Regions from separate parts of the Aminobacter sp. 01T433 genome, predicted to be linked through region 1. Evidence: predicted binding sites of a transcription regulator. Region 1 holds the regulator's gene; each other region holds the start of a gene.
The links. Region 1 encodes LexA, which represses DNA repair genes until DNA is damaged. Its sites were predicted from a motif close to TGTTCNNNNTGTGTTCNG; they were not measured.
Positions count from the first base shown of each region.

Region 2: a site for LexA is predicted at 2,165-2,182, ahead of AC1DLV_RS11515 (ATP-dependent helicase). Genes of this name have one in related genera too.
Region 3: a site for LexA is predicted at 2,860-2,877, ahead of AC1DLV_RS22650 (LexA family protein). Genes of this name have one in related genera too.
Region 4: a site for LexA is predicted at 3,091-3,108, ahead of AC1DLV_RS15510 (sel1 repeat family protein). Genes of this name have one in related genera too.

Region 1 covers NZ_JBFTPR010000012.1:148,906-153,574, forward strand. The annotation lists gene AC1DLV_RS20785 (ComEC/Rec2 family competence protein) at 337-2,574, shown strand; gene lexA (transcriptional repressor LexA) at 2,627-3,346, opposite strand; gene AC1DLV_RS20795 (molybdopterin molybdotransferase MoeA) at 3,455-4,660, opposite strand; gene moaC (cyclic pyranopterin monophosphate synthase MoaC) at 4,661-4,669, opposite strand, start outside.
Region 2 covers NZ_JBFTPR010000005.1:446,965-451,633, reverse strand. The annotation lists gene proB (glutamate 5-kinase) at 1-86, shown strand, start outside; gene AC1DLV_RS11525 (glutamate-5-semialdehyde dehydrogenase) at 90-1,376, shown strand; gene AC1DLV_RS11520 (nicotinate-nucleotide adenylyltransferase) at 1,464-2,051, shown strand; gene AC1DLV_RS11515 (ATP-dependent helicase) at 2,223-4,669, shown strand, end outside.
Region 3 covers NZ_JBFTPR010000015.1:2,480-7,148, forward strand. The annotation lists gene AC1DLV_RS22635 (Ros/MucR family transcriptional regulator) at 1-366, opposite strand, end outside; gene AC1DLV_RS22640 (abortive infection family protein) at 530-1,744, shown strand; gene AC1DLV_RS22645 (hypothetical protein) at 1,741-2,712, shown strand; gene AC1DLV_RS22650 (LexA family protein) at 2,964-3,329, shown strand; gene AC1DLV_RS22655 (SH3 domain-containing protein) at 3,374-3,967, shown strand; gene AC1DLV_RS22660 (Y-family DNA polymerase) at 3,983-4,669, shown strand, end outside.
Region 4 covers NZ_JBFTPR010000007.1:402,350-407,018, reverse strand. The annotation lists gene AC1DLV_RS15525 (YitT family protein) at 1-335, shown strand, start outside; gene AC1DLV_RS15520 (peroxiredoxin) at 392-1,054, opposite strand; gene AC1DLV_RS15515 (ABC transporter substrate-binding protein) at 1,211-2,329, opposite strand; gene AC1DLV_RS15510 (sel1 repeat family protein) at 2,700-2,966, opposite strand; gene AC1DLV_RS15505 (DUF2147 domain-containing protein) at 3,406-3,750, shown strand; gene AC1DLV_RS15500 (glutathione S-transferase family protein) at 3,887-4,609, opposite strand.

The DNA of each region.
Region 1 (4,669 bases):
GCGTCGCCCGGCCGGAGACCGGCGGCGCATGGCGTTTCGGTGGCGTTGATGTAGCATAGAAGGTCTGGGGCGCAAGGGGCAGGCCCGATGGGCGAGCGCGTGCGGGAAGGGCAAACCGGTAACAATCCGGTGGTCGAGACCAGCGAGCGCGGCTTGCTGGCAGGCTCGCCAACGCTTCCTGTCGCGTGGACGCATCCAAAGCCGCCCGGGGCCGACGGCTCATTTTCCGACGCGTCGTCGCCAAATCACACAGCCTCCCCGCGTCTGTCTTGGCAGCAGCAAGGATCACTGCTTTTAGCCGACCGCCGGATCAGCGCCCGATCGGCACTTGTCGCAATGCAAACAGAACTCGACCGCGGTGCTGCCTTCCTGCTGGCCCCGGTCTTTCTGTCTTTCGGCGCGCTCTGCTATTTCGCTCTGCCTGCCGAACCTGCGATTGCGCCGCTGGCTATCGCGTTCGTGCTGTTGGCGTCGCTCGCATTCTTTGTAAGTTCCCAAAGAGTGGTCCACTACGCGCTCGCTGCAGGCGCGATCTGCCTGCTCGGCATGACCGTGGCGAAGCTTGAAACAGCGCGCATGGCGACGAAGATGCTTGGCGCCGAAATTTCGAGTGAAGTAACCGGGCGCGTCGTCAGGCTCGATCGTCTCGACAATGGCCGCGTGCGGCTGACCCTTGATGTCCTCGCAACCGCGAGTCCGGTTCTGCGCTACGCCCCGGAGCGTGTTCGGATAACGGCACGCAAGATTCCGGACGGCGTGCAGGCTGGGGCGCAGGTGACCGGCTATGTCCGCCTCATGCCGCCCTCGGGGCCAGTGCGGCCAGGAAGTTATGATTTTTCCTTCGAAAGCTATTTCGACGGCATCGGCGCCAGCGGTTTTTTTATGAAAGGACCGGACCTTGTCGCATCTGCCGAGCCATTGCCGGCAACGGCCAAGGCTTTTGCCACAGTCGAAAACATCCGCGAAAAGATTGCCCAGCGCATTCGCGACCGGATCGGCGGTGCTGAAGGTGAGATTGCAGCGGCATTGGTGGTCGGTGTGCGCGGCGGCATCCCCGAAAATGTCAACGAGGCGCTGCGGCGTACCGGCCTCTACCACATCATTTCCATCTCTGGCCTGCATATGGCAATGGTCGCGGGCACCGTCATGCTGCTGATGCGGCTCGGCTTCGCGGCCTTTCCCAGCTTCACCTCACGTTGGCCAGTCAAGAAATACGCGGCAAGTGCTGCCCTGGTCTCGACAGGTGGCTATCTGTTCATCTCGGGCGCCGAAGTCGCAGCACAACGCAGCTTCATCATGCTCGCGGTGATGCTGACCGCCGTCCTGTTCGACCGTGCCGCACTCACCATGCGCAACCTGGCGATCTCGGCGATCGTCGTCATCCTGATCTCACCGCACGAGGTGGTTGGCCCGAGCTTCCAGATGTCATTTGCGGCTACGGCCGCGCTTGTTGGTGCTTATGCCTGGTGGTCGGACAGGCGGGAGGCGCAAGCACGACCACTTGTGCAGCGGTCATTGCCATCGAAGCTATGGCGCTGGCTTGCCACGGTTGCCATCGGTCTTGTCGCGACATCGCTGATCGCCGGCATTGCCACAAGTGTCTTCGGTGCCTGGCATTTCCAGCGCGTCTCGCCGCTCAGCCTCATTGCCAACCTGGCGGTCATGCCGATCGTCTCGGTGCTGGTGATGCCGTTTGCGGTCCTAGCCGGCATCTTCATGCCGCTTGGTCTCGAAGGGCTATTTCTCGATGTAATGGGCATCGGCCTGAAGGCCATGATCGCCCTTGCAAAGTGGTTCTCCGAGCGTTCGCCCATCGATGCGGTCGGTCTGGTGTCGACCCATGCCGTTGTCTTCGTGACCGCCGCACTGGTCATCGCATCGATCGCCACAACCTGGTTGCGGGTCGCCGCCATGCCATTTGCCGCTCTCGGCGTTCTGTCGCTGGTGGAAACCGAAACGCCTGTCGTCCTCGTCTCCGAAGATGGCCGCCTGGTGGGGGTGCCGATCGGAGACCAAAAGCTCGCGGTCAATCGCGCTCGACCAAACGAGTTCACAGTCGACAATTGGAAACGGACTTTAAAAACCGAGGCGTTTGTCGGCCCCATCCGTATCAACTCCGACGGTTCGACAAATCCGAAGGACTCGGGCAACTCCAGCGATCCAAGCAGCACCGACGAGCCTACTGAATTTGTCTGCAGCGATGGCCTTTGCCTGGTTCAGCATCCATCTGCGGGCTTGATCGCGCATGCTGAACACGCGGCCGCCGCCAGGCGCGTTTGCGCAAAGACTGATCTCATCGTTTTGAAAGACGCCACGACGAAGGACATCTGCCCAGGCTCAACCGTGGCAGTGCTCACCAGCCGCGAACTCGCCCGTCTGGGCAGCGCCGAGATATTCGTGAAGCCGGAATCGGGCAAGAAAAGTCGGCAACTAGAAATCCGCCACGCTGTATCAGAGCCATATCGCCCGTGGCACACGCAGCGCGAATTCTCTCGCGAGGCGAGGGGCCTGCCGCCCTATCAGCGCGCAGTCAAACGCCCGAAATCGCCGGAGACCGCAAAGCCGGCCAAATAGCCGGACCAAACTGAGCAACATCGAACAGGCCGAGACGCGCCGAATCGGCCGTTCAGGAATAGCGGCGGATCAACCCGACAAGCTTGCCCTGGACCTTGACCCTGTCTGGCCCGAAGATGCGGGTCTCGTAGGCCGGGTTGGCAGCCTCGAGAGCAATCGAGGCGCCCTTGCGGCGGAAGCGCTTGAGGGTCGCTTCCTCGTCGTCGACTAGTGCAACAATGATCTCGCCGGGGTTGGCGGTGGTCGAACTGCGAATGACGACTGTATCGCCGTCGAAGATGCCAGCCTCGATCATCGAGTCGCCCTTGACCTCGAGCGCGTAATGCTCGCCGCCCATGATCATATCCGGCGGCACTGCTATCGAATGGGTCTTGTGCTGGATGGCGTCGATCGGCACGCCGGCAGCGATACGTCCCATCACAGGAATGGTCACGGCCGCGCCAGCATCATCGTCATTGCCGGCGGACATGGAGCGCGACGGTTCAGGCCTGCGTCCAAGGCTGCCCTCAATGACGCTCGGCGAGAATTTCCGCGCCGCGTTGAGGCCTGGTGCGATGGAATCGGGCATGCGCAGCACTTCAAGCGCACGTGCCCGATTGGGCAGGCGTCGGATGAAGCCACGTTCTTCGAGTGCCGTGATCAGGCGATGGATGCCAGATTTGGAGGCGAGGTCGAGCGCTTCCTTCATTTCGTCGAAGGATGGCGGGATGCCTGTCTCCTTCAATCGCGAGTGGATGAACAGCAAAAGCTCATGTTGTTTGCGCGTCAGCATCGCCACCCCCGAGGAATCAGAAGAAAAACAAACCCAGAACAAAACACTATCTGTTCCAGTTGTGTTCTGCAACCGTTTATATCTGATGAAGGGAGGAGGCGGTTTCGTTCAGCGCAGCATCATCACGCGGCACGCACTGCCAGATTCGGCGGCTGGTGCGAAGGGTTCACGCATGATGGCGCAATTGGCGTCGGCGAGCGTGCGCAGCATCGACGAATCCTGGACCAGATATGGCGTAACTATGAGGCCGTCAGGCGTCTCGCGTGCAATGGCGCGAACGAAATCCTGGCGCAAATCGTTTGGTGCCATCGCCGTATCGAGCACGGCGTTGCGAATGTCGGGCGCATAGGGCCGCCCGCCAAGCTTCGCCAGCAAAGGCTTCAGGAAGATATGCGCGCAGATCAGGCTGGCGACCGGATTGCCGGGCAGGCCGACGCAACGTGTCTTGACAAGGCGGCCGAACATCAGCGGCTTGCCGGGACGCATGGCGATCTTCCAGAAATCGAGATCCATGCCGAGCCCGGTCAGAACGCCGTGGACCAGGTCGTGGTCTCCGACCGAGGCCCCGCCGAGCGTGACGATGACGTCGGCCTCGGCTTCGAGCGCCTGGGCGATGAGGGCTGAGATGGCATCCTTGCGGTCGGCTGCGATACCGAGGTCAAGCACGCGCGCGCCGACTGACCGGGCGATTGCTCCGACACCATAGGAGTTGGATGCGATGATCTGGTCAGGGCCAGGGTTGCTGCCGGGTGGGAGCAGTTCGTCGCCCGTGGCGATGATGGCGACCAGTGGCGCGCGAACCACTGCCATTGCAGGGTGGTTGGCGGCGGCGATCAGCGACAGGGCCGCAGGATCGAGCACGCGGCCGGCGTCGAGAATCAGATCGCCATGTTTGAAATCGAGACCCTTGGCGCGGATATTGCGTCCAAGAATCGCCGGTTCCAGCACGTCGATCTCGCCATTGCCGATATCGCTGACATTTTCCTGGATGACGACAGTGTCCGCGCCGCTGGGCACAGGTGCGCCGGTGAAAATGCGCACGCTCTCGCCTTGCGCCACAGCGCCTGTGAACTGCTTGCCGGCAGGAGCCTCGCCGATGACCTTCAGCCGTGCCGGCAGGGATGCGATGTCGGCGGCGCGGACAGCGTACCCATCCATGGCCGAGGCATCGAAAGGAGGCTGGGTGCGCAAGGCAAACAACGGGCTTGCCAGCACGCGTCCTGAAGCTTCACTGAGACCGACCGTCTCCCAGCCGCTGGGTTCAGCGCCGTCGAGCAGGCGTTCCAGCGCCTCGGTGACGGGCAGAAGCGCCATCTATTCGAC
Region 2 (4,669 bases), on a different contig from region 1:
GCTATGAGGCGCGCTCGGCGATGATCCATCGCGACGACCTCGTGGTCAGCCACACGGACAAGGTTGCGGTGCAAGCGGAAGGGTAGGACATGCTGAAGGCGCATGAGAAGTCCCACGAGGATACAGCGTCCCTGATGGCCGAGATCGGCCGCAAGGCTCGTGCCGCCGCCCGTCCACTCGCCATCGCTTCCGCCGAACGCAAGCATGCCGCGCTGATCGGCATGGCCGAAGCCATCCTGCGCCGCGAGGATGAAATCCTCGACGCCAACGCCATCGACGTGAAGAACGGCGAGGAAGCCGGCTTGAGCGGTTCGTTCATGGATCGGCTCAAGCTGACGACGGGCCGCATCCGCGACATGGCCAACGGTATCAGGGCGATTGCCGAACTGAGGGATCCCGTCGGCGAAGTGATTGCCGAATGGGAACGGCCCAACGGCCTGCATATCGAGCGCGTGCGCACGCCGCTTGGCGTCATTGGCGTGATTTATGAAAGCCGCCCGAACGTGACGGCGGATGCGGGAGCGCTTTGCCTCAAGGCCGGCAATCCGGTGATCCTGCGCGGCGGCTCGGATTCGCTCAATTCGTCGCTGGCGATCCATGCCTGCCTGGTCGAGGGGCTGAAGTCGGCGAAGCTGCCCGAGGATGCGATCCAGCTTGTTCCGGTGGCTGACCGCGCTGCCGTTGGCGAGATGCTCAAAGGGCTGTCCGGCAATCTCGACGTCATCATTCCGCGCGGCGGCCGCAGCCTGGTCGAGCGTGTGCAAAACGATGCGCGCGTGCCGGTCTTCGCCCATCTCGAGGGCATCTGCCATCTCTATATCGACAAGTCGGCCAAGCTCGACATGGCGGTTGGCATCGCCGTCAACGCCAAGATGCGCCGCACCGGCATCTGCGGTGCTGCCGAAACTCTGCTGGTCGACCGCGCCGTGGCTTCCACCCATCTGGTGCCGGTGCTTGAGGCACTGCGCAAGGCGGGTTGCGAGATCCATGCCGACGAAGACGTGCTCGCCGCCTTCACGGATGCCAAGCCCGCGACCGACGCCGACTGGGTGACCGAATATCTCGACGCCATCATCTCGGTGAAGTTGGTCGACGACGTTTCAGGCGCCATCGAGCATATCGAGACGTTTTCCTCGCACCACACCGAGGCGATCGTCGCCGAGGATGCCAAGGCCGTCGAACGCTTCTTCAACGAGATAGACTCGGCCATCCTGCTGCACAACGCCTCGACGCAGTTCGCCGATGGCGGCGAGTTCGGCATGGGTGCCGAGATCGGCATTGCCACCGGCAAGATGCATGCGCGCGGGCCCGTCGGCGTCGAGCAGCTGACGTCGTTCAAGTACCGCGTGCGCGGCAACGGCCAGCTCAGGCCGTGACGGGAAGCATAGGCCTGATGTGACGGCTGAGGGGGCCTAAAGTTGCTGTTGCCGTCAGAGCCGCCAGTTTCCCAGAAGTACCTGCGCATGCCGCATGCGATGAAGGGCATGCAGATCGGGCTGTTTGGCGGGTCGTTCAATCCACCGCATGCCGGCCATGGCCTTGTCGCCGAAATCGCCATGCGCAGGCTCCAGCTCGATCAGCTGTGGTGGATCGTCACCCCGGGAAATCCGTTGAAAAGCACGCGCGAGCTGGCCCCGCTTGCCAAGCGCATCGAGCTGTCGGAGGCAATCGCCGAGGACCCGCGTATCAAGGTGACCGCCTTCGAAGCGACCCACAATGTGCGCTACACCGCCGACACGCTGGCCTTGATCAAGGCGCGAAACCCCGGCGTTGATTTCGTCTGGATCATGGGTGCCGACAATCTGCGCGACTTCCACCACTGGCAGCGCTGGCGGCAGATCGTCATGACCTTCCCCATCGCCGTCATCGACCGTCCGGGGGCGACGCTGTCGTTCTTGTCGTCGGTGGTCGCCAAGACCTTCGACTACGCACGCGTCGATGAGGGCGATGCGTCGCGCCTGGCGCGGATGAAGGCCCCGGCATGGACCTTCATCCACGGACCGCGCTCGCTGCTGTCGTCGACGGCATTGCGCAACGGCACCGCCAAGTAGACGCAGCCGAAGTTCGCCGCGTGACAGCTGCGTGTAGAGCGGAAAATTGGCGCCGAAGCGGTGCTCCCAGCCGTTCGTCAGGCAAACAACTGAGCAATTTCCCCGGTTCAAACCAGAACAAAACAGAGACGCTTCTGGCCTTTCTGCCCCGAATCACTACATTCGGGGCAAATGTCAGACTTTCCGGACGACATGCCCTTTTTTGACGAGCCCGGCGCAATGCCGTCCCGGCCCGCTGGCACGCCTGCGCCCAGCGGTATAGCGGCGCGTGCCATGGCTGCACGCCAGGCGCCTGCCGCGCCCGACTATCTCAAGGGCCTGAACCCCGAGCAGCGCCTCGCCGTCGAAACCACCGAAGGACCGGTTCTGGTGCTTGCCGGTGCCGGCACCGGCAAGACGCGCGTGCTCACCACCCGCATCGCCCATATCCTGAGCCAGGGCCGCGCCTACCCCAGCCAGATCCTCGCCGTGACCTTCACCAACAAGGCCGCGCGCGAGATGAAGCAGCGTATCGGCCTGCTTGTCGGCGAAGCCGTCGAGGGCATGCCTTGGCTCGGCACCTTCCACTCCATCGGCGTCAAGATGCTGCGCCGCCATGCCGAGCTTGCCGGCCTGCGCTCCGACTTCACCATTTTGGACACCGACGACGTCATCCGTCTGATCAAGCAGCTGATCCAGGCCGAGGGCCTCGACGACAAGCGCTGGCCGGCGCGCCAGTTCGCGATGATGATCGACGGCTGGAAGAACAAGGGCCTGGGCCCCGCCGAGATCCCCGAGGGCGACGCCCGCGCCTTTGCCAATGGCAAGGGCCGCGAGCTCTACAAGGCCTATCAGGACCGGCTGAAGACGCTGAACGCCTGCGACTTCGGCGACCTCTTGTGCCACCCGATCCGCATCTTCCGCGCCTATCCGGACGTGCTCAAGGAATACCACAAGCGCTTCAAATACATCCTCGTCGACGAGTACCAGGACACCAACACCGCCCAGTACATGTGGCTGCGGCTGCTCGCCCAGGAAACCGGCGCGCCGGGCCAGAAGAATGTCTGCTGCGTCGGCGACGACGACCAGTCGATCTATGGCTGGCGCGGGGCCGAGGTTGACAACATCCTGCGCTTCGACAAGGATTTTCCCGGCGCCGTCGTCATCCGGCTGGAGCGCAACTACCGCTCCACCGCCCATATCCTGGGTGCCGCCTCCCATCTCATCGCCCACAATGAGGGCCGCTTCGGCAAGACGCTGTTCACCGATCGCAACGACCCCGAGGACGGCAAGGTCAATGTGCATGCGGCCTGGGATTCGGAAGAAGAAGCCCGCGCCGTCGGCGAGACCATCGAGCAGCTGCAGCGCCAGCAGCACAATCTCAACGACATGGCGATCCTGGTCCGTGCCTCGTTCCAGATGCGCGAGTTCGAAGACCGCTTCGTCACCCTTGGCCTCAATTACCGCGTCGTCGGCGGCCCGCGCTTTTACGAGCGCCAGGAAATCCGCGATGCCATGGCCTATTTCCGGGTTGTCGCCCAAGGTGCCGACGACCTTGCCTTCGAGCGCATCGTCAACATCCCCAAGCGCGGCCTTGGCGAAGCCGCCATCCGCCAGGTCCACGACACATCCCGCGCGCTCGGCGTGCCGATGCTTGAAGCGGCCCGCAACCTCGCCGAAAGCGACGAGCTGAAGCCCAAGCCGCGCGCCGCACTGCGCGAGGTCGCCGCCAATTTCGAGCGCTGGCAAAAGGCGCTCGACAACACACCGCACACCGAACTCGCCGAGACCATTCTCGAAGAGAGCGGCTACACCGACATGTGGAAGAACGACCGCTCGGCCGAAGCGCCGGGCCGGCTCGAGAACCTGAAAGAACTCATACGCTCGATGGAGGAGTACGAGTCGCTGCGCTCGTTCCTCGAGCATGTCGCGCTCGTCATGGACGCCGACAAGAACGAGGATCTCGACGCGGTCAACATCATGACGCTGCACTCGGCCAAGGGCCTGGAATTCGAGACCGTCTTCTTGCCCGGCTGGGAGGAAGGCCTGTTCCCGCACCAGCGCGCGCTCGACGAGGGCGGCCGCTCGGGCCTGGAGGAAGAGCGCCGCCTCGCTTATGTCGGCCTCACCCGCGCCAAGAAGAACCTGCATCTGTGGTTCGTATCCAACCGCCGCATCCACGGCTTGTGGCAGTCGACCATCCCTTCGCGCTTCCTCGACGAATTGCCCGAGGCCCATGTCGAGGTCGCCGACGCCGGCAATTCCTATGGCGGCTACGGCTCGGGCGGCGGCCGCCAGAACCCCTATGGCGCCTCGCGCTTCGACAGTGTCGGCGAAAAGTCCTTCTCCAACACCTACGCCACGCCGGGCTGGCAGCGCGCGCAGCAAAACCGCACCGAGGCTACCGACCGCAACTGGGGCTCGCGCTCCGGCCATTCGGTCGAGCGCATCGGCTATGGCGAGACCGATTCAGGCTTTGGTGCCGGCCGCGGCTCGGTCAAGGGCCGCATGATCGAGGGCGAGCTGGTGGCGAAGTCCGTCGCGACCGAACCCTCGCGCTTCAATGTCGGTGACCGCGTCTTCCACCAGAAATTCGGCAACGGCAACGTTTCGGTCGTCGACGGCAACAAGCTGACCAT
Region 3 (4,669 bases), on a different contig from region 1:
GCGGGCCGAAGCATAATTCGGAGCAACCATCGGATAGTCTGCAGGGAGACCCCACTTCACTCGATACTCCTCAGGCGTCATCCCAAGTATCGAAAGATGACGGCGTAGCGATTTGAACTTCTTGCCGTCGTCCAGGCAGATGATGAAATCGGGTGTGACCGACTTCTTGATGGGGACTGCAGGCTTCAGTGACTCTTCGGCAGGAACCACTGTGCCGCTTGAAAGCTTGCTCAAGGAGGCATGAATTTCAGAGATCAGGGATGGCAGCGTGGATTGCGGAACAGCGTTATTGGAAATGTAAGCCGCTACAACGTCCGAAGTCAGTCGGACAATGTCTTCGTTGCGTTCGCGTTCGTCGACGGTCACTGATCTCTCCATAGAAAGCGAGGTTGCTTGCCTTTATCGACCTCCCATGATTTCGCAACCTTAAAATGTAGTCGGCCTCTCCGTGAAATCCGTGGAAGCAGATCATCTGCGCTACTTTTGCGACCTGATTTGGATATAGGATGCACTTCGAAAGGGGCATTGGGTGAAGAACGAAGGTCCGATCAGGTATCCATCCGCAGCGATAAGGACATTGAGAAACGAGATAGCCGAAGCTATCTCGAAATTCAGTGCTAATGACGTCCCGGGTCTTTGCAAACGCCTCGGCTTGCGCGAAGGGGATCGAGATGAAGCTTTCCAGAGCAAGTTCAAATTTGCAGAACGACGACTTCTGGAGAAATCAGCGACCGATCTCCTGCCCATAGCCGCGAGCTTGCTCGAAGAAGTGGACTCCTACAGCCTGTCCGAAGCATTGGCGAAGATCGAAGACCATAATAAAGTTTCCATTTCCGAACTCACTCGCCGACGTATCATGGCGCTTTTCGACGGCAGACAATTGAGCACTGAGCTCGAGCACGTCGATTTTCTGAAGCGTATCTGGCCGTTGGACCGAATGCCCTCCCGCTATGCCGACAGATATCCAGAACGAAACCTGGAAGAGGATGTATTTCAGGCAACTGTTAGAAATGACGACTGGGATAATCGGGAGCTGTTGACGGTTGTCGGCCTGCTTTCGTGCTCGCAAAAGCAGTTCTTCCGCTTCCTCGAAGAGGTGACCAGTCCCCTGATCCAGTCGCAAGCAGTCCAGGCAGCACTTGCCGCCGAGATTAATGAACAACTCAGGCATGACGGGTATCGCCTCGCAACCGTGCGAAGACTGTCGGGTAGCCCCGTCTACGAGGTCCAGCCCGCTGCGATTGGTAGCCCCGCTGACCGAGCCATCTCGGAGGCGCTCACCGCCTTCGATCCGGATACCGTGCATCCCAGGTGGGAGCAGGCCCTCGATCGGCGGGACACGGATCCCGAGGGGGCGATCACCCTGGCCCGTACGTTGCTCGAGGACGTTTGCAAATGGATCATCGTCGAGGCAGGCCAGGAGTACGGGGAGAAGGACGACCTTCCAGTTCTGTACAGGAAGCTGGCGAAAATCCTGAAACTGGCCCCCGATGATCATACCGAGATTGTCTTTAAGCAGATCCTCGGGGGCTGCCAGTCGGTGGTCGAATCCCTTGGGTCATTGCGAAACAAGATTTCAGATGCCCATAGCCGCGGCCCGAAACGGGTGAAACCCGCCTCCCGTCATGCCCAGCTCGCCGTCAATCTCTCGGGGACAATGGCGACCTTCCTGGTTTCGACGTGGGACGCCAGAAAGTCTGATCCAACAAAGGAGGCGGTGGGGCTGCCTGCCGGACCCGAATGATTATCAACGTTCCCACGGCCGATGACCTGCGAACGATTAGCCTTCGCCTATATTTCAAGGCGTGGGCTGAGATCGTCGAGATCGTATCGGAATGGTATGAGTACAGCGGGTTGCTGAACCTTCCCAAATGGCTGCCAGAAGAAGGCCGATATGACGATGCACCCGAGGTCGATGAGGATAAGGCTTGGCAAGCCTATCTGGATGCCGCGCAGAGCGACTTTCAGGGCGTGTACACGATGGTTCAACAGAGCCAAGAGATCGGTCTGAAAGCTCTTGTTTGCGAGGTTAGTCCGTTCCTGCTGTTGAAGCGGCACGAGGCAAAGGCCGTCGATGCTGCAACCCACACATACGACTTTACCGATTTCCAGACCGTCGATGCTGCCGACTTGATCAGGGTCTGTAACACGTTTTGCAACAGGATCATCTCCTCCGAGTTCCAGCTCCAGTTCGAGGAAATTAGGAAAAGTCGCAACAAAATCCACCATCTCGGCATACACAACAGCCCCATCGATCCCGCCTTCATCATCGACGCGCTGCTTGTCCAATACCGCGAGCTTTACACGGGACGAAGATGGCTCGGGGACCGCCGCCATTTCGCGGCAATGCATAGATGGTCGGCGATCGACGTCGATAGCGGAGATTGGAGTGAACTGACGCAGGTTTTCCGCGAATTGTGGCACATCTTGCCGATACTGCCTGAGGCCCAATTCATGACGATCATGCGCCACGGTCCGGAGGAGCCCCGTTACATCTGCCACGCTTGTGGGGACGAAGCACATCTTGGGGAGCGTGAGCCATACCCTGGGGACATTCCGACCGCCTGCATCACAGAAGATGGAATGCAGGTTCACTGCGTCGTCTGGGACAAGGCCTATAAAATCAGGAAGGAACCATGCCCCGACGACTGTGACAGCCAGTTAGTCAGCGACGAGCCCAGATTCGACGGATGCTGCATGCTTTGCGGGTGAAGCAAGGTAGACGTCGAGTTCGATAGAAGACAGAAGACGGAACGAAGGGGACAGTGTGGAGGACATCAGGAAACCCTAATTCGCCCCCGACTTCCGCCATTTCGCAGCCAGGAAAAATTTCCTCTCCAGGGAATTGAGGACAGCGACTGTTCGCGATATGTTCTCCTTCTATGTCAGTAGCAATCACCACCCATGTCGTTCCTGTTCCAATTTCCTCGAAGGGGACAACTGTTCCCGTATCGGGCACGCTTGTGCCCGCGGGATTCCCGTCGCCTGCTGCAGACGACCTCGAGGACGAGATCGATCCCATTGGATGGATCGTCCGGCACCCGTCTGCGACCTTCTGGTGGCGAGTTTCGGGCGACAGTCTTGTCGACGAAGGCATCCATGACGGAGATCTGATCGCTGTCGATCGAGCAGGCAAAAAACGCATCGGCCGCGTCGTCCTGGCAGTCGTTGATGGCGCGGTAACACTCAAGAAGCTGGCGAAACGGGATGGACGCTACTGGCTCGACCCGAAATCCAAGGGAAGAGACTTCACGCCTATCCTGGTGACAGAAACCACCGAAATATGGGGCGTCGTCGCAGGTATAGTGAGGCGCTGCCCAGTAGACTGATGAGCGCCAGTAGGTAAGTTGGGGACGGAACAAGGGGTATTTTCATGAAATCAATATTTTATTCGGTTATTTTTATTGCAGCAACGATGACTGGTGCGCTGGCGGAATCTCAGATGTGGGTGACAGGTGATCGCGCTAATCGCCGAACGTGCCCATCAACTGAGTGCGGGGTAGTCGGGAGACTTTTCTTCCGAGAATCCGCAAAGGTCGTTGAAACCAAGGGCGGCTGGGGCCGCGTTTCGAGGTACTACGACGCTTCGTGCGTTGGTGGACGATCACAATACGTGGATTCTGGACGCGCCGATTGCACAGCTGACAACGGCATTGTCGATAGCCAGTTCGCCGAGTGGATCAAACTCGACCTCCTGTCAGAAACCCGCCCCGCGGACCCCGGTGCAAATGCCAGTGGGACAGCCAAGTTAGTCGCCCAGTCCGACGACTTCCAACGATATGAAGGCCAGTTCGTGACGGCTGCCGAAAACCTGTTGGCATCTGGCCAGTGCACAGCCAAGGACTTCACCGAAATGGGTGGCTGGGTGAAATCCACCAACAAGGGTCACGGCATTTATTTCGCATACTGCGGTGGCGGTGCGGATCGCATCTATCTGGACGTCTCCACAGGTCGGACCTACCGCTAGAAAGGCATCTATTCGATGCCCGACCCAATCGCGCTCATCGACTGCAACAATTTTTACGTCTCATGCGAGCGGGTTTTCGATCTGAAACTTGTGGGCGTGCCTGTAATCGTGCTGTCCAACAACGACGGCTGCGCCGTCGCCAGGTCCGAGGAGGCGAAGGCCCTTGGGATCAAGATGGGGGTCCCACTCTTTCATATCCGCGACAAGGTCAAGGAACATGGGATACGGACTCTCTCGAGCAATTATACCCTCTACGGGGATATGAGCCGTCGGGTCGTCGACGCCCTAAGCGGTTTCTCACCCAACATTGAAGTTTACTCAATCGACGAGTCTTTCGTGGACTTGTCGGGTTTCCAGTCGGCTGTAAAACAGGCAACCGCAATGCGCGCAACCGTACGTGAACTGACTGGGATCCCCACCTGCGTCGGGATTGCGCCGACAAAAACAATGGCGAAACTGGCCAACTATGCCGCGAAGAAGAACCCCATCTTCGGCGGCATTTGCGATTTCACCGACGCACGAGTGGCAGCATGGTCCATGGAGCGGATCGCAGTCGGCGAAGTGTGGGGCGTTGGTGCCAAAACAGAGGTCAAGCTGCGGGAGGTCGGGGTAGACACGGTCGCCAAGCTGCGAGCCATGCCGATGCCTTTGGCTCGAAAAATCGGCACCGTCGTCCTCGAGCGCATCGTTGCAGAGCTCCAA
Region 4 (4,669 bases), on a different contig from region 1:
TCCTGTCGCAGCTGACGCCCGACTGGATCGGCATCGAGCATCTGAACCCGTTTTACGCGGCAGTTGCCGGCGGCGGGCTGATGGGCATGGGACTGCTGGTGCTGTTTCGCCACCGCGCTGGGCTCGGCGGCTTCAACATACTGGCGCTCTATCTGCAGGACAATTACGGCATCCGCGCCGGCTATTTCCAGCTCGTGGTCGACCTCACGATCCTGATCGTGTCGCTGTTTTACATCGAACTCGACAAGGTCGCGCTCTCAGTTGTGGGTGCCGCCGTGCTCAACCTGATCATCGCCATCAACCACCGCCCCGGCCGCTATGTCGGCATGAGCTAACACGAAAAGGGCCGCGCCATGCAGCGCGGCCTTCTCAGCTGTGCTTGTCCGATCGATCAGCCAGCGGTCGGCTGCTTGGTCTTCCTGAGATAGGGCAGCACGCGCTCGAACGAGCCGAAACGCTTGATGGCGTCCTCATCGGAGACTGCCGCGGTGACGATAACGTCCTCACCCTGCTTCCACTGCACCGGGGTCGCCACCTGATACTTGGCGGTCAACTGGATCGAATCCAGCGCGCGCAGGATCTCGTCGAAGTTGCGGCCGGTCGACATCGGGTAGGTCAAGGTCAGCTTGACCTTCTTGTCCGGGCCGATAACGAACACCGAACGCACAGTCGCGTTGTCGGCGGGCGTGCGGCCTTCCGAACTGTCGCCGGCGCTTGCCGGCAGCATGTCGTAGAGCTTGGCGACGGCGAGCGTCGGGTCACCGATCATCGGATAATCGACCTTGTTGCCCGACAGCTTTTCGATGTCGGCCTTCCATTTGTGGTGGTTTTCGACCGGATCGACCGAAATGCCGATCATCTTGGCATTGCGCTTGGCGAAGTCGGCCTTCAACCCGGCCATGTAGCCGAGCTCGGTGGTGCAGACCGGGGTGAAATCCTTGGGGTGGGAAAACAAAACAGCATAACCGTCGCCGATCCAGTCGTGGAAGTTGATCGGGCCTTCCGTGGTGTCGGCTTTGAAGTCCGGGGCGGTGTCATTGATACGAAGGCTCATATGTCGGTTCCTCCTGAATTCGACGCACACTTCGCGCCGGCTAGAACGGTCCGTGTTCAGTGTCCGTGTGCGAATTCGCTATTTTGCGCCAAGCCCGTGAAAACGACAATGGCCGGGACATGCCCGGCCATTGAAAGCATTTAGCAGAAACCAGGCTTACGGCTTGATCGGCGCGTATTTGCCGTCATGCCACTGGTTGATGTCGTAGCTGGCGTTCTTGAGGTCGCCCTTTTCGTCGAAGACAACGTCGCCCACGACGGTGCTGATCGGCTTACCGTCCTTCAGTGCCTCGGCGACCTTGATCGGATCGTCGGTGCCGGCACGCTCGATGCCTTGCGCGAAGGCCTGGATCGTGGCGTAGGAGAACAGCGTGAAGCCTTCCGGCACGAAGCCACCGGCCTTGATCTTCTCGATTGCTTCCTTGGCCTCAGGCTTGGCCTGCGGGTCCGAGGGGAACACGAACATCGTGCCTTCACCGGCGGGGCCGGCAATCTGCCAGAATTCCGGCGAGGCGATCGAGTCGGGCATGATCAGCTGAAACTTGAAGCCCTGCTCGGCCGACTGGCGCAGGATGAGACCGGCTTCGGGGTGATAACCACCGAAATAGACCACGTCGGCCTTCAGTTCCTTGAGCTTGGTGACGAGCGCCGAATAGTCCTTTTCGCCGGCATTGATGCCTTCGTAGAGGATTTCCTGCAGGCCGCCGGTGTTCATCGTCTTCCGGACGGCATCGGCCACACCCTGGCCGTAGGCGCTCTTGTCGTGCAGCACGACGACGTTCTTGCCCTTGTACTTCTCGGCGATCCACGGTCCGATGAAGGCACCCTGGGCGTCGTCACGGGTGTACAGGCGCATGATCGTCGACCAGCCCTTGGCGGCAGCGTCGTCGGTCATGATCGGGTTCGACGAGGCCGGCGACATCATCAGCGCGCCGCTTTCGGCATAGACGGCGGAAGCCGGGATGCTCGAGCCCGAGCAGGCATGGCCGTCGATGAACTTGATGCCATTGGCTACGATGCGGTTGGCAACCGAAACCGCCTGCTTGGGATCGCAGACGTCGTCTTCGACCGAAAGCTTGAGCTGGCGGCCCATGACGCCGCCCTTTTCGTTGATCGCCTTGACCGCCGCTTCGGCGCCCTGCTTGAACTGGTCGCCGATATTGGCGAGCTGGCCGGTCATCGGGCCGACGACCGCAATACCGATATCTTCTGCGAATGCCACACTGGCGCTGAGCGACAGCGCGAGCAATGCGCCAATAGAACGTTTCAAATGCATTGGTTCCTCTCCCTTGGATGCGAAGGACATGCCGGATTCGCGCCACACGTGCAATCGTCGAAAGCTGTCAGCGCGGCCATGACTTGTCTTGGCGCATGGGCGCCAGGATATTGTGCCTGCACGTGCTTATGCAACCCGGCGATAAGCCGCCGGTTCAATTCCAAAACGAAAAAGCCGCGCCGATCTTGTTTCGATCGGTCGCGGCCTTTTTCGTGGAAACTCCGCGAGGCGTCTTTGGCCTTCTCAGGAGTTCGCCTGCCCTGTTTGTTTTCTTTCTGGCGCGCCTCGCCCGTCCTTCAGACCGTCGCGCTCTTTTTGTTGGAAGCCGCCATGAAGGCGACCTCGATCTTCCCCCCGGAAGCAGAAGCTATCAGTGCATCGTCATCCATTCGCGCGCTTCGCGCAGCGCCTTGACGATGTCGAGCTTGGACATCGAGCCGGAGAGTTCCGAGCGCAGCTCAGCGGCGCGGGCAGAACCCTTGATCGCGGCGATGTTGAACCATTTGTGGGCGGCGACAACGTCGACTTCGCAATCGCGGCCGGTCGCATACATCATGCCCAATTCAAGAAGAATGTCGGCCTGAGCGGTGGAACCCATCGCGCCGAAGCCAGCCTCAAAGATTTCGAAACGTGCCATTTTCTTATCCCCTGCCTGTCTCCTGAGAGCAGTCTCGGAGGTGTCCCCCGCAGCTGCCCTTTCGATGCTTTCGAGAATGCCGTGGAGCTTTGAATCCGCCGTTAAATGGCGTGCTTAACTCGAAGAAAACAAAACTAAAACAAAGGGTAAAGCTCGGAATTCGTTAAGGATAGGAGTCCTTGCGCCGGTTGGAATTTGCAGAAAATGCGATGAAAATTCGCTGGTGCGCGGCTAAGTCTTTGATAACCACGCGACGCATTCACGTGCTGCAATCGATGAACTTTTGGATGTCGGAGGCGCGTTTGCGCCGTCAAAAAATGCTCGCAGCTTCCCTTGCGGCACCGCTTTCGCTTTCGCGGCGGCTGCATTACGCTTACGTTTGCGTAAACGTCAGGCGTGGGAGAGCGCCATTACACAGATATCAATCGGGAGGATTTCAATGCTTCGCAAGATGAGCCTGGCCATGGCGGCCACCGTGATGATGGCCGGTGCGGCCTACGCCGATCCGATCGAAGGCAACTGGAAGACGGAAGCCGGCTCAATCGCAGCAATCGCTTCGTGCGGCAGCAGCTTCTGCATCACGCTGAAGGACGGCAAGCACTCTGGCAAGAAGATCGGCACCTTCAAGGCCGACGGCGGCAGCGCCTATTCGGGCGAGATCACCGACCCGGCCAACGACAAGACCTACAACGGCAAAGCCAGCCTCGCCGGCTCCAGCCTCAAGATGAAGGGCTGCGTGCTCGGCGGGCTGATCTGCAAGACGCAGAACTGGTCGAAACTGTAAGAGAACAGTGAGTAGTGAGTAGTGAGTAGTGAGTAGTGAGTAGTGAGTAGTGAGTAGTGAGTAGTGAGGGAATGGCTGGCCGAAGGCGATACGCCACTCCCTAATTTCTACTCGCTACTCGCTATTCCCCACTCGCTCAGGCCCTCGCCTTCTGGCCGAACAGAACCTTTTGGGCTTCCTTGTCGTCGGCGAGATTGCGGCGGTGGTCCTCGCCGATGGCGATGCCGGTGATGACCGCCGGGCGGGCCATGAGGGTTTCGAACCAGCGCTTGAGGTGCGGGAAGTCTTCGATGTCCTGGCCCTGGTTCTTGTAAGGCTTGACCCAGCCAAGCGAAGCGATGTCGGCGATCGAATAGGCGCCGGCGAGGAATTCGCGATCGGCCAGGCGCTTGTTCATCACGCCATAGAGGCGATTGACCTCATTGGTGTAGCGGTCGATGCCATAGGCGATCTTCTCCGGCGCGTATTGCCGGAAGTGATGGGCCTGGCCGGCCATCGGCCCCAGACCGCCGACCTGCCAGAACAGCCACTGGTCAACCTCGGCGCGGCCACGCTCGTCAGTCGGATAAAGCTTGCCGAACTTGCGTCCGAGATATTGCAGGATCGCGCCCGACTCGAAGATCGAGATCGGCGCGCCGCCCCATTTGCCGTCGGCCGTGGGGCCTTCGGGATCGATGATCGCCGGCATGCGGTTGTTGGGCGCGATCTTGAGGAATGACGGCTCGAATTGCTCGCCCTTGCCAATGTTGACGTATTTGACCGTGTAGGGAACGCCGAGTTCCTCCAGCATGATCGAGATCTTCCAGCCATTGGGCGTGGGCCAGTAATAGAGTTCGATCGGCAATGTCTGGCTGGTCATTCCGCAGTCTCCGTTGGTGAGCGATGCTCTGGAGATATGCGTAGCAGGGCGAAACACAAC